Regions from separate parts of the Burkholderia torrens genome, predicted to be linked through region 1. Evidence: predicted binding sites of a transcription regulator. Region 1 holds the regulator's gene; each other region holds the start of a gene.
What was found. The regulator FliA, encoded in region 1, starts transcription of late flagellar genes. The targets are predictions, from matches to a motif close to CTAAAGTTTNNNNNNNNNNNGCCGNTA.
Positions count from the first base shown of each region.

Region 2: AC5LXX_RS05325 (DUF4088 family protein) is a predicted target of FliA. The motif match lies at 1,384-1,410, and genes of this name have one in related genera.
Region 3: bcsB (cellulose biosynthesis cyclic di-GMP-binding regulatory protein BcsB) is a predicted target of FliA. The motif match lies at 953-979, and genes of this name have one in related genera.
Region 4: flgM (flagellar biosynthesis anti-sigma factor FlgM) is a predicted target of FliA. The motif match lies at 1,809-1,835, and genes of this name have one in related genera.

Region 1 covers NZ_OZ480211.1:232,834-236,181, reverse strand. Annotated here, with positions in the region: gene ahcY (adenosylhomocysteinase) at 1-1,158, opposite strand, end outside; S-adenosyl-L-homocysteine riboswitch at 1,191-1,316, opposite strand; gene AC5LXX_RS00995 (RNA polymerase sigma factor FliA) at 1,404-2,138, opposite strand; gene AC5LXX_RS00990 (MinD/ParA family ATP-binding protein) at 2,161-2,979, opposite strand; gene flhF (flagellar biosynthesis GTPase FlhF) at 2,972-3,348, opposite strand, start outside.
Region 2 covers NZ_OZ480211.1:1,140,452-1,143,799, forward strand. Annotated here, with positions in the region: gene AC5LXX_RS05320 (hypothetical protein) at 1-354, shown strand, start outside; gene AC5LXX_RS05325 (DUF4088 family protein) at 485-1,270, opposite strand; gene AC5LXX_RS05330 (AzlD domain-containing protein) at 1,431-1,769, opposite strand; gene AC5LXX_RS05335 (AzlC family ABC transporter permease) at 1,766-2,518, opposite strand; gene AC5LXX_RS05340 (AraC family transcriptional regulator) at 2,665-3,348, opposite strand, start outside.
Region 3 covers NZ_OZ480211.1:1,480,779-1,484,126, forward strand. Annotated here, with positions in the region: gene AC5LXX_RS06870 (diguanylate cyclase domain-containing protein) at 1-721, opposite strand, end outside; gene bcsB (cellulose biosynthesis cyclic di-GMP-binding regulatory protein BcsB) at 1,190-3,348, shown strand, end outside.
Region 4 covers NZ_OZ480211.1:3,356,803-3,360,150, forward strand. Annotated here, with positions in the region: gene flgB (flagellar basal body rod protein FlgB) at 1-321, opposite strand, end outside; gene flgA (flagellar basal body P-ring formation chaperone FlgA) at 526-1,746, shown strand; gene flgM (flagellar biosynthesis anti-sigma factor FlgM) at 1,865-2,194, shown strand; gene AC5LXX_RS15595 (flagella synthesis protein FlgN) at 2,269-2,709, shown strand; gene AC5LXX_RS15600 (SGNH/GDSL hydrolase family protein) at 2,863-3,348, shown strand, end outside.

The sequences.
Region 1 (3,348 bases):
GTTCACGAGGCGGCCTTCCGCCAGCAGGATCACGCGCTTGCCGTCCGGGAAGATGATGTGGTCGACCTGCGGCTTGATGTTTTCCCACTGGTACTGGCGCGTCGACGCAACGTCGATTTCCGAATCGAAGTGGCCGATGTTGCAGACGATCGCGTTGTGGCGCATCGCCTTCATGTGATCGTGGTTGATCACGTGGTAGTTGCCGGTGGCCGTCACGAAGATGTCGGCCTTGTCGGCCGCGTATTCCATCGTCACGACGCGGTAGCCTTCCATCGCCGCCTGCAGTGCGCAGATCGGATCGATTTCGGTGACCCACACGGTCGCGCCAAGGCCGCGCAGCGACTGCGCGCAGCCCTTGCCCACGTCGCCGTAGCCCGCGACGACCGCGACCTTGCCCGCAATCATCACGTCGGTCGCGCGCTTGATGCCGTCGACCAGCGATTCACGGCAGCCGTACAGGTTGTCGAACTTCGACTTCGTGACCGAATCGTTCACGTTGAACGCCGGGAACGGCAGGCGGCCGTCCTTTTCCATCTGGTACAGGCGGTGCACGCCGGTCGTGGTTTCTTCGGTCACGCCCTTGATGTGCGCGAGGCGCTTCGAGTACCAGGTCGCGTCGATGTCGAGGTGCGCAGCGATCGACTTGTACAGCGCGACTTCTTCCTCGTTGGTCGGCTTCGCGATCACCGAACGGTCCTTCTCGGCCTTCGCGCCGAGGATCAGCAGCAGCGTCGCATCGCCGCCGTCGTCCAGGATCATGTTCGCGAATTCGCCGTTCGGCCATTCGAAGATGCGGTGCGAGAATTCCCAGTACTCGTCGAGCGACTCGCCCTTGAACGCGAACACCGGCGTACCGGCTTCGACGATCGCGGCCGCCGCGTGGTCCTGCGTCGAGAAGATGTTGCACGACGCCCAGCGGACGTCCGCGCCGAGCGCCTTCAGCGTCTCGATCAGCACGCCCGTCTGGATCGTCATGTGCAGCGAACCGGCAATGCGCGCGCCCTTCAGCGGCTGCTGTGCCTTGTATTCGTCGCGGATCTGCACGAGGCCCGGCATTTCGGTCTCGGCGATGTTGAGTTCCTTGCGGCCCCAGCCGGCCAGCGCCATGTCGGCGACGACGTAATCGTGGGAAGCCTTGGAATCGATAATGGCGTTCATCACGCCCTCCTTTCTAAAAAGTTTCTAGATTGGTGACGTGAGCGCCGTTCAGGAAGCGGGGCCGGCGCGACGGTCGCGAAATGCGTGCCGCACGGCTGCTTGGTGAAGCCTTCCGAGCCTGGCGGACAAGGATGTCCGTCGCAACGCTCCTCGGAAAACGGAGGGGATTGTAGCAAATCGGCGCGCAGAATGCGCGAGCACGATACCCGCGCGCGGCGTCGGCGCGCGTGGCCGCCCTGAAAGGGTCAGGACTCCGCGCCGACCCAGGCCTGTTCGCGCAGCCGCGCGCGCAGGCGCGCGACGGCCTGGCTGTGCAGCTGGCACACGCGCGACTCGCTCACCTCGAGCACCGCACCGATCTCGCGCAGATTCAGACCCCGTTCGTAGTAAAGCGACATCAGCAGCTTCTCGCGCTCCGGCAGCCGCTCGATCGCCTCGACGAGCGCCTCGCGCAGGTGCTCGTCGAGCAGCGCGGACAGCGGATCGGCGTGATCGACGCGATAGCGGTCGAGAAACGGCTCGTCGTCGGCCGCGCGGTCGAAATCCTCGTAGTAGATGAGCTGGCTGCCGTGCAGGTCCTGCAGCATCCCCTGGTATTCGTCGAGCGGCATCTTCAGGTGCTCGGCGATCTCGGTCTCGCTCGCCGAGCGGCCGAGATGCTGCTCGACCTGGTGCACCGCGTGCTCGACCTCGCGCGACGTCTTGCGCATGCTGCGCGGCAGCCAGTCGTTGCTGCGCAGCTCGTCGAGCATCGCGCCGCGGATGCGCTGCGTCGCGTAGGTCTCGAACTGCGCGCCCTGGTCTTCCTTGTAGCGGCCGGCCGCGTCCATCAGGCCGATCATGCCGGCCTGGATCAGGTCGTCGAGGTCGACGCTCGCCGGCATCTTCGCGACGAGCTGCAGCCCGAGGCGGCGCACCAGCGGCGCATATTGCGCGAGCACGTCGGCCTGGGACATCTTTCCTTGAGCGTTGTACATCATGGCTCTCTCCTTGCGGTGGCGCTCACGCGGCGTGTGCCGCGCCCGCCTCGTACGACGGCTTGCCGCCCGCGTGGACCGCGCGCCCCGCGCCCGAACGCGGGCGCATCGGCCAGTACAGCAGGTCGGCGGCAATCTGCCGGTAATCGCGCGCGGCCGGCGACGACGGGAACGCGTCGACCACCGCATGCGTCAGTTCGCGCGCATGCTCGACGAGCGGATCGGCGCTCACGCAGCCCGCGTCGGCGATCGACACGGTCAGGTAGCGGCTCGCGACGCCCGCGAGGTTGTCGAACGCCGTCTTCGCGTCCGCGTGGCTGCCGACGTGATTGGTCAGCACGCGGAACTGCGCGAACGCGTGCGCGAAATGCAGCCGCTTCATGCACGCGTACGCCTCGGTGATCGCCTGCGCGGCGACGCGCGTGACGACCAGCACGTCGTGCGCCTCGCGTGCGAGCGCCGAGAACGCGCCGTCGGCGCCGAGCTGCGTGTCGACCAGCACGATGTCGGCCGGGCCGTCGATGAAATCGCTCAGCTGCGCGTCGCCGTAGCCGGCGCGCGCGAGCCGCGCGGCCGCGCACAGGCCGAAGCCGGCGGCCACCCGCGTGCGTTCGCCGTCGCGCAGCCACGCGCCCGCCAGCGTCGCGCTGGCCGAATGCACGTCGGCGCGTTCGTCGACGACGAGCACGTCCTTGCCGAGCGACGCAAGCGCCGTGGCCAGGTTCACGACGGTGGACGTGCAGCCGACACCCGCCGGCCCGCCCGTCACCGCGACGATGCGCGACGCGCGTCCGGCCAGCAGGCGCCGCAGCCCTTCGGCCTGGTCGATGATCCGTTTATCCAAATCGCACCTCGTGCAGCTCGGCGGTGGAACGTGCGGTCAGTGCGGAAAGCAGCGTCGGCATGTCCTCGTCTTGCGGCACGAAGGGGGAACCGTCGCGCGGCACACAGAACGCGCTCTTCAGCAGGAATTTGGTCGAGGCGACGTACAGGTTCTCCGGCACCTTCTGGCCGGTCGACACGTAGTGGACCGGCAGCTTGTAGCGGATCACCGTGTCGAGCACGCCGCCGAGGTGGGTCGCCTCGTCGAGCTTCGTGAGGATGCAGCCGGCCAGGTCAGGGTGCTCGCCCGCGCTGCGGTATGCCTGCACGACTTCGTTGAGCGTGTCGCCGTGGCTCGTCGCGTTGAGCAGCAGCAGGCGCTGCACCGGCG
Region 2 (3,348 bases), 910 kb from region 1:
GCCACTTCGGCCGCATTTGCCCAGACGGGCACGGCGGCGCAGGGTGCGGCCGGTGCCGGCGTGCAGGCGCAGGCTCCGGCGGCAGGTGTCGGTGCCGGCGTGCAGGGCGGTGCCGGCGCGAACGCGTCGGGCAACGCGGTCGGCGGTGCCACGGATGCGGTCGGCGCGGCAGCCGACGGTGCGAAGGATTCGGCGTCGTCGGCCGTCCATTCGGCCAAGAAGCACACGAAGCATGCCGCGAAGTCGGCCAAGGGCCACGTCGGCGCAGCCAAGGCGAAGGCCGGGGAAGCGACCGAAGGCGGCGCGTCGGTCGGCGCGGAGGGCGGTGCATCGGCCCAGGGCGCCACGCAGTAAGCGGCGCCTGGCGCCGCGTGACGCTCGCCCCCTGGGCGTCGCGCCGGAGGCCATCCGACGGCCCGGTTCGCTTTGCGCGAACCGGGCCGTTTTCATGGGTTCATGCTTTCGGCGGGAGGGCGGGGCGCGGTCACGGCCGGCGCTGTCCTGGCCCCTGTCCCTGTTGCCCTTGCGCCGGTCGCACGGCGGCCGGCGTGAACACGCCGCGCAGCCATGCGGCGAGCCGCGCGAAGACGTCGTACGGTTCCTCGACGAAGATCTCGGGCTTCAGCAGCCGCAGGTATTCCATGATCTGCTGCGCTTCCTGCTTCTGGAACGAGCCATGCGCGAGCCCGAGCCGCAGCAGCCCGCGCAGTTCGCCGAGCTTGTCGCGCGCGGTGCTGCCGACGCTCATCTCGCACGCGAGCTTGGCCTCGTAAATGCGCTGGCGCAACGATTCGGCGAGCCGCCACGCGGGCGTCTGCATCAGTTCCTCGAGCGCCTGGATGTCCTGCGCGGCGCCCTTAATCTGCGATGCAAGCGGGTCGATCAGCGACGGGTCGCCCTGCGCTTCGGCGACGATCGCCTTCGCCCAGTCGCGGCATGCTTTCGCGAGTTCGTCGGGGGTCCATTCGGAGCGCGATGCGAAGCCGAAGCCGAATTCGCCGGCCTGTCGCATCAGGATCGCGACGACGTCCGGAAATTCCTTGTCGAGCGTGCGCTTGGCCCACGCGTACTGGCCGCCCTGCAGCATCCGCTGCACCGCGTGCTCGGTCAGCGGCACCATGTTGTCGAGCAACTTGGCGCGCAGGAAATCCTCGAACGACGGCGTCGCGAACTGCGGGTCGAGTTTCAGCGACACGCGGACGAACGCGTCATAGTCCTTGCGCAGGGACTCGAGCGTGTCGTCCTTGAGGGAAAGGGTGATCTGGCCCATGAATCGTCTCGATGGCGGCCCGCGCAAGCCGACGGCCGGCACGGCGCACCGGAGCGGGCGCAGCGTCGACTGACCGGTACGCGCCGAGGCCGGTGGCGGGTCTTCATTCCCTATATCGGCGCGCCGGGCGAAAACTTGAGCGCGCGGGTAGAGCGACCGCTCAGGCGGGCAGCCAGTGCGGGATCACGACCCCTTGCCAGAAGAAGAACACCGCGAGCCCCGCGGCGATCGTCACGAGCGGGCGGCGGGTTGCCGCCGACACGAGCACGGCGGCGAGCGCGCCGACGAGTTGCGGATTGCGCAAGGTGAGCTCGGCCGTGCCGCCGTGCGGCGAGACGGTCATCGGCACGATGATCGCCGTCAGCACGGTGACGGGCACGAAGCCGAGCGCGGTCCGCACGAGCGGCGGGAAGGTCAGCCGTTCGCCGAACAGGAACAGCGTCGAGCGAATCGCGTACGTAATGACGGCCATGCCGAGGATCAGCAGCGCGTAGCTCATGATGCGACCTCCGTGCGCGAGCCGGTGCGCGTGCGTTCGTGCAGCAGCGTGAGCACGACGCCGATCGCGACGCCGGCGGCGACCGCGCCGAGCAACCCGAGCTTGTACGGCCAGTCCTGCCAGAAGTACGCAAGCGTGCCGGCCGTCGCGGCCGCCGCGAAATAGCGCAGCGTGCCGAGCTGCGGGACGACGATCGCGATGAAGGTGGCCGCCATCGCGAAATCGAGGCCGAGCGACTGCAGGCCCGGGAACGCCGCGCCAAAGCCGATGCCGGCGAGCGTCCAGACCTGCCAGTTCAGGTACATCGCGAGCCCGGAGCCGAAAAAGTAGTGGGGGCCGATCGTGCCGGGCGCGAAGTGCCGGTAGTGCGCATAGGCGACCGCGAACACCTCGTCGGTCATCAACGCGCCGAGCGTCGCGCGCCAGCGCAGCGGCAGGTGCGCGACATAGGGTGCGAGCGTCGCGCTGTACAGCAGGTGGCGCAGGTTCACGATCAGCGTGGTCGCGAGCACGACGACGAAGCTCGCGCTGCCGGCGATCAGGCCGAGCGCGATGAATTGCGCGGAGCCCGCGAACACGGCGAGCGACATCAGCGCGCCGTGCCATGCGGCGAGCGGGCCGCCGCCGACGAGCGTGCCGAAAATCACGCCGAACGGTGCTGCGCCGATCATCATCGGAATCGTGTCGCGCGCGCCGTCGAGCCATTCGTTGAGCGGGCGGCGAGGCGGCGATGCGGGTGTCGGGTTCAAAGGGTCTCCTCCATGAACAGGAGGATAGCCAGCGGACGGCGAGCCGGCTTGTATGTTCTTGCGCTCGCGGAATCGGGCCGGCGCGATGCCCGGGTGCCGGCCGGCGCCGGATGGCGGCGCGGTTGCCCGCTGCCGGGCGCCGCGCGTCAGCTCGCCTGCCAGCGCCCGGGCGGTACGCCGAACATCCGTTTGAAATGTCGCGTGAAGTGGCTCTGGTCGACGAAGCCGCTGGCCGCCGCGACGTCGGCGACGGGCACGCCCGCGCGCAGCGGCGCCAGCGCGCGCTGCAGCCGCAGCTGGTTGCGCCATGCATGCGGCGGCATGCCGGTCGTACGCGTGAACAGGCGCGCCGCGTGGAACGGCGACAGGCCGGCCGCCTGCGCGACGTCGTCGAGCGTCACCGTGGACAGCAGGTCGCCAGCGAGCCGCTCGCGCATGGCGTCGACGCGTGGTTCGTCGGCCGCGAGCGGCGCCGGTTGCGGCCGCACGTCGGCGTGGCGCGCGATCAACGTCGACAGCGCGTCGAGCATCGCGGTTTCGGCGGCGAGCGGGTCGTAGATGCGTGGTGCGTCGGGCGCTGGATCATCCGCCGGCTGCCCGCGCGCATGCGCCTGCGACGACAGAGCGCGTTCGCTGCCGGCTTCCATCATCCGGTGCGCCAGCGTGAGCCGGGCCGCGAGATCGGCGTCGCGAATCACGCCGGGCGCAAACCACGGCGCATCCTGCGGGCGGCCGGCGATCTCGCTTGCGAGTGCGTGGATGAATTCCACCGGCATGTAGCTGACGCGATAGCACCAGCCTTCGTCGGTGGCACGCGACCCTGTATGCAC
Region 3 (3,348 bases), 1.2 Mb from region 1:
CGATCTCGCGCAGCGCGGCGTCGCCCGCGCGGTGGCCGAACCCGTCGTTGATCGGCTTCAGCCCGTCCATGTCGATGTTGAGAATGCCGAGCCGGCCGTTCGCGCGCAGCGCCGTGTGCATCGACTGGCGCAGGCGGTCGTAGAACAGCGCGCGGTTCGGCAAACCCGTGAGCGCGTCATGGGTGGCGCGCAGGTACAGCTCGTTCGCCTCGTTGCGCGCCGCGTGGAACATCGCGGCGGCGATCAGCTCGGCCGTCAGCCGCAGCGTGCCGGCGTCGGCCGGCGAGAAGCCGTCGACTTCCGGCGACATCACCTTCAGCACGCCGACCGTCGTGTCGGCATGCGTGAGCGGCATCACGAGCATCGAGCGCAGGCCGACCCGGCGGCATGCGTCGCGATCGACGCGCGGGTCGGTTTCCGAATCGACGCAGTGCAGCAATTCGCCTTGCCGCACGCACAGGCCCGACAGGCTGCCCGAACGGCGCAGCCGCAGCCCGAGCATCCCGGCGGCGGTGCCCGACGCGGCGCGGTACACCATGTCGTCGCCCTCGGCGAATTCCACTGCGGCCGCGCTCGCGCCCGTGAGCAGCGGCACCTGCTCGGCCACGTAGGTCATCACACTTCCTAGGTCGAGGCCGAGCTTCGCGATCTCGGCCTGCACGGCGATGATGCGCAGCAGCGTGTCGGAGGACGGGGTGGCGGTGTCGACGATTTGATTCAAGTCAGTTTCCATGAAAGAAAGCGCATCCGGTGTCGCGGGATTGCGGTAGCATACGCGCCGCCTCGCGGCCGCGCGTCCCAGCCAACGGGCCGTCCGGCGGCCGGCTGCACAGCGCCGGCAGTATGCCGTTCGGCCCGTCCGGCGACAACGGCGCAATTCTTACCATTCGTCCCGCTCGTGCAGCATTTCCGACTGGATCGAGGTTTTTTTCGCTTCACCGTCACGAATTCGCGCAAGTTTTGCCCTTTTTTTGAGATAGTGTGACGAATGGGTGTGCGCCCGTGCCAGGCGCGCACAGCACGACGACGGCCATCCACGAATGCGCCGCGTCGTTTCGATAAATGCATCAGGCCAGTTCGCCATATGAGAGGAAGCAGTGGGGATGTGCACTCACGGGCATAGCTGCTTAGCGCGCGTCGGTTCCGACGTGCTTGATGACCGGATCAATCAGACGAAACGGAGCGGCGCATGAAGCCGGCCGCGTCGCTGCTCGTCCTGTCGGTCGCCATGGTTGGCGCTTTCCATACGGCCGCGCTGTCGGCCGCACCGATGCCGGCCGTGCCGGCCGCCGCGTCGGCTGCCGGGCCCGCCGACGCGTCCGCGCCGGTGCTCGCGGCTGCGCCGGGCGCGGCCAGCGCATCGTCGGCCGGCCTGCCGGCGACGACCGTGCGTCTGCCTTTCGCGTCGCTCGGCGCGTTCGATCCGCTGCGCCTGCGCGGCGCCGACGACGCGCGCACGATCAACGCAGGCGTGCGGCTCGACCGCGTGGTGACGGGCGCGCGGCTGCGCCTCACCTATGCGTATTCGCCGTCGCTGGTGTTCCCGATGTCGCACCTGAAGGTGTCGGTGAACGGCGAGGTGATCGCGACCGTCCCGTTCGACGCCGCGCGCGCGGGCCGCACGGTCACGCAAGAGATCCCGATCGATCCGCGTTACTTCTCCGATTTCAATCAGATCGGCCTGCGCCTGATCGCGCACTACACGCTCGATCATTGCGAAGATCCGACGAACTCGGCGCTGTGGGCCGACGTGAGCCCGACGAGCGAACTGATCCTCGACGAATCGCCGGTGCGCCTGCCGAACGATCTCGCGCTGCTGCCTGCGCCGTTCTTCGACCGGCGCGACAACGGCCGCGTGCGGCTGCCGTTCGTGCTGCCGGCCGCGCCCGATTCGGCGACGCTGCGCAGCGCGGGCGTGCTCGCGTCGTGGTTCGGCGCGCTGGCTGACTACCGGCATGCGCGCTTCCCGGTATCGTCCGGGCTGCCGGCCGACGACCAGGCCGTGGTGGTCGGGACGGCCGCGACGCTGCCGGCCGGCCTCGTGCTGCCGTCGATCAACGGCCCGCTGCTCGCGGTGGCCGACAACCCGGCCGCGCCGGGACGCAAGGTGCTGGTCGTCACGGGCCGCACGGCGGCCGAGGTCGACGATGCGGTCGCGACGCTCGTGCTCGGCCGCGCGGCGCTGTCGGGGCCGGCGGCGACGGTCGCGCACGTCGATCTCGGCGCGCCGCGCAAGCCGTACGACGCGCCGCGCTGGCTGCCGGTGAACCGGCCGATCACGTTCCGCGAGCTCGTCAACGATCCGCGCCAGCTCGAAGTGCGCGGCACGACGCCCGACGCGATCCGCCTGAACCTGCGCGTGCCGGCCGATCTGCATTCGTGGAACGGCGCGGGCGTGCCGATCACGCTGCGCTACCGCTACACGGCGCCGACCGTGCAGGACAATTCGACGCTCGCGGTCGAGATCAACGACCAGCTCGTGAAGTCGTACCGGCTCGGGCCGGCCCAGGCCGAGGACGCGCACGGCCGCATGCAGCTGCCGCTGCTGTCGGTGCCGGAAGGGCGCGTGACGAGCGACGTCGACATTCCCGCGTTCCGCGTCGGCAGCGGCAACCAGCTGCAATTCCGCTTCACGCTCGATTCGCAGAAGACGGGCCTGTGTTCGAGCACGGCCACCGAGCCGCAGCGCGCGGCGATCGATCCCGATTCGACGATCGACTTCTCGCACTTCGTCCACTACGCGCAATTGCCGAACCTCGCGTTCTTCGCGAACAGCGGCTTCCCGTTCACGCGCTTCGCCGACCTGTCGCAGACGGCCGTCGTGCTGTCCGACCGGCCGTCGCCGCAGGAGCTCGAGGCCTACCTGACGATGCTCGGCCACATGGGCGAATGGACCGGCTTCCCGGCGCTGCGCGTGCAGGTCGCGCGGCCCGGCGACGTCGCCGCGCTGTCGGGCCACAAGGATCTGCTCGTGATCGACGGCTCGCCCGCGTCGCCGCTGCTCGCGCACTGGCGCTCGGCGCTGCCGCTCGCGTTCGGCGAGCAGGGCGGCGCGGGCGGCGACGGCGCCACGCGCGTCGCGTTCACGGTGAAGGAACGGTGGCGCAACGGCGTCGGCCTCGCCGACGGCGGCGCGCATATCGAACAGACGGGCCCGCTCGCGACGCTCGCAGGGTTCGAGCTGCCGGGCAGCCGCGGCCGCAGCGTCGTCGCGCTGACGGCGACCGACCAGCCGCGCCTCGGCGATCTGCTCGACGTATTCGAGAACCCGGGCCTCGTGTCGCAACTGCAGGGCGACCTCGCGGTGGTGCGGCCGGGGCAGGTCGACAGCCTGCGCGTCGGCGAGCC
Region 4 (3,348 bases), 390 kb from region 1:
GCCGTAGTCGTCCGACGGGCCGCCGGTCGGGATCAGCTTCGCGGTGCCGGCCATGTGACCGGCCGCCGTCGACACCATCGACATGCCGTTCGTCACGCCGGCCGGCTGCGCCATCGGCAGCTGCGCGGCGTTGCTCGGCGCCAGGCCGCCGCTCGTCTGCTTCAGCGAGCGCGCGAGCGTCGACGCGAAATCGACGTCACGGGCCTGGTAGCCGGGCGTGTCGGCGTTCGCGATGTTCGACGACAGCAGTTCCTGCCGGTAGGCGCGCACGTCGAGCGCCTGTCGGCCGAACGCGAATTCCGCATCGAGTTTGTCCAGCATGTGTGCGTCCCTCCGTATGAAGCGCTGCACGCCCCTCGCGCCGGATGGCGACCCGAGAGGCTTTTTTCCATGACAGCGATGGTAGGCGCCGGACGCAACCGGCAATCGGGCGAATAACGCGGCAAAGGCCCCCTCTATTCATCGTTTGCGCGGCGGCCCGGCTCCCTAGAATGCGAATCGGATCAACGGATCGAGGACACGGCGATGACGGGCGGCGCACTTCGCGGCAGGAACGGGCGGCTCACGCGCGTCCGGCGTGCGTTTGCGTTCGCCGCGGCGCTGTGGATCGTCGCGCCGGCCGCGCACGCGGAAGACGGGATGATCGTGATTCCCGGACGCGGCGAGACGGCCGAAACCGCGCTCGCGCACGCCAACGCGGCGAGCGGCGGGCAGTTCGGCGGGAATGCGGGAACGGCTTCGGGTGCGGGCGTCGCGCCGGAAACGGGCCGCGCGGCGTCGGCGGCAAGTACCGCGACCGGCGTGGTCACCGGCTACGCGGCGCAACCGGCCGGCGCGATGGTCGTGACGACCGTGCCGCCGCCGGCTCCCGTTTATGCAGCCGCCCGCGCAAACACAGGCTCCAGCGCGCAGCAGCGTGCGGCCGACCCGGCGGCAATCGCGACGGTCGTCGCCGGCACGGCCGAACCCGCATCGAACCCCGTTCGGCAGGCGCAACCGTCGGCCGCCGCCGCACGCGTCGCGGCGGTCCGCGCCGCGCCGGCCGCACCGGCACCGCGCACGGCGGCGGGTACCGCGAACGCGGCCCCGGCTGCCGCCGCGGCCCAGCCCGCGACGCCGCCCGGCCAGCAGGATCCCGAGACGATCCGCCGCGCGGCCCTCGCGTTCCTGCAGCAGCAGATCGCCGGCCTGCCCGGCAAGACCACGGCGACGGTCACGACCGCGTTTCCGCGCGGGCTCGCCGCGTGCACGACGCTCGAGCCGTTCCTGCCGACCGGCGCGCGCCTGTGGGGCCGCACGACGGTCGGCGTGCGCTGCGCGGGCGAGCGGCCGTGGACCGTCTACCTGCAGGCGAAGGTCGCCGTGCAGGCCACCTATTACGTCGCCGCGCGCCAGATCGCGCCCGGCGAGCCGCTCTCCGCTGCCGACCTGGTCGCCCGCGACGGCGACCTGACGGTCATGCCGCTCGCGGTGATCACCGACCCGGTGCAGGCGATCGGCGCGACCGCGCTCGCGCGCATCTCGGCCGGCCTGCCGCTGCGGCAGGACATGCTGAAGAGCGCGGCGTCGGTATCGGCCGGCCAGACGGTGCGGGTCGTCGCGGCCGGCCCCGGGTTCACGATTTCGGCCGAAGGCAGCGTGCTCGCGAATGCGGCACCGGGCCAGTCGGTGCGGGTGCGGATGGCCGCGGGCCAGATCGTCACGGCGATCGTCAAGGACGCCGGCACCGTGGAAATTCCGCTATAGGGACGGATTCAACCGCAAGAGTGTAAAGAATTGTTTATTCGGAGCATTTCGGGCTCGCGATGCTAAAGTTCGGGCCGACCCGGCCGTTATCTGGGTCAAACCGTACAGGAAACCCATCGTGAAGATCGATTCCACTCCGAACCCGAGCCCCCTGGCGCCGACCGGCAACGGCGCGTCCCGTGCGCAATCCGGCACGGCCCAGTCGTCCGCGCAGGCGGCCGACGCCGGATCGACCGTCGGCGACACGACCGTGAACCTGTCGGGTCTGTCCGGCCAGCTGCGTTCGGTATCCGCATCGGGCGGTGCCGATATCGACACGGGCCTGGTCCAGTCGATCAAGGACGCGCTGAACAACGGCACGTTGACGATCGACGCGCACAAGATTGCCGACGGCGTATTGAATACCGCCCGCGAGCTGCTGCAGCAGCAGCGCCCGCAGGGTAACTAAGCCGGCCTCGCGGCCGGTTCCACCGGTTTGCCGGCGCGCGCCACCGCGTGCACCGGCGCGACGAGCATGACGCGATGAGAGAAGAGCTGCTGGCCACGGTCAACGACGAACACGCGACGGTCGAGGCGTTTGCGTCCCTGCTCGTCTACGAGGAAAAGGCGCTGACGACGGCCGAGCCGCTCGAGATGCTGCCCGGCATCGTCGAAAGGAAAAGCGCGCTGATCGACCGGCTCGCGCAGCTCGAACGCACGCGCGACACGCAGCTTTCCGCGCTCGGCTTTCCGGCCGGCAAGAAGGGCATGGACCAGGCCGCCGAGCGCGATGCACGCCTCGCCGGCCGCTGGCAGTTGCTGCAGCAGGCCGCCGAACGCGCGCGCCAGGCCAATGCGAACAACGGGATGCTGATCCGCATCCGGATGGACTACAACGAGCGCGCGCTCGCGGTACTGCGCTCGGCCCCCGCGCCGACCGGCGTCTACGGCCCGGACGGGCGCGTATCGGCGCTCGCGCGCTGACCGGCCGGCGGCACCGCCGCTACCGTATCAACTGCCGTTCGCGGCACTTCACGTTTCGACAGACCGGGCCCGAGCCCGGCACCCACGGTCCCTTCCGATACACGGCTGCGCAACCGCGCCGCCGTCCCGTCACAACAATCAGAAGAGGGCCGCATGTCTCATTTCCGTATTCCGCTGTCGTCCCGTGTCTCGTCCCGAGTCGTCGCCGCTTCCACCGTCGCGGCGCTGGCCGCCGCGCTGACGCTCCCCGCCGCCCATGCCGCCGGCCCTGCGCCGCTGCCCACGCCGACTGGCGACATGTCGCTGTCGCCGGCCGGCCCCGAGGTCGCGCCGCCGCCCGCATCGAGCACGCCTGGCGCGACGGCGCGCGCGGCGCGCCGCGGCTCCGACACCTACACGTACCTGCGCTGCTGGTACCGGATCGACACGGATCCGCTGAAGCCGGCCGCGACCTACGAATGGGCGCGCGACCCCGCCGCCGGCGACTGGTATCGCGTGCCCGGCTACTGGTGGGCCGACGGCATCACGCAGTGGAAGAACATGTTCTACAGCACGACGACGCAGGACACGCTCGCCGACGTGTGCCGCAAGACGCTGGCCGCGAAAGGCATCCGGTCCGGCCTCACGCAGGCGGTCGCC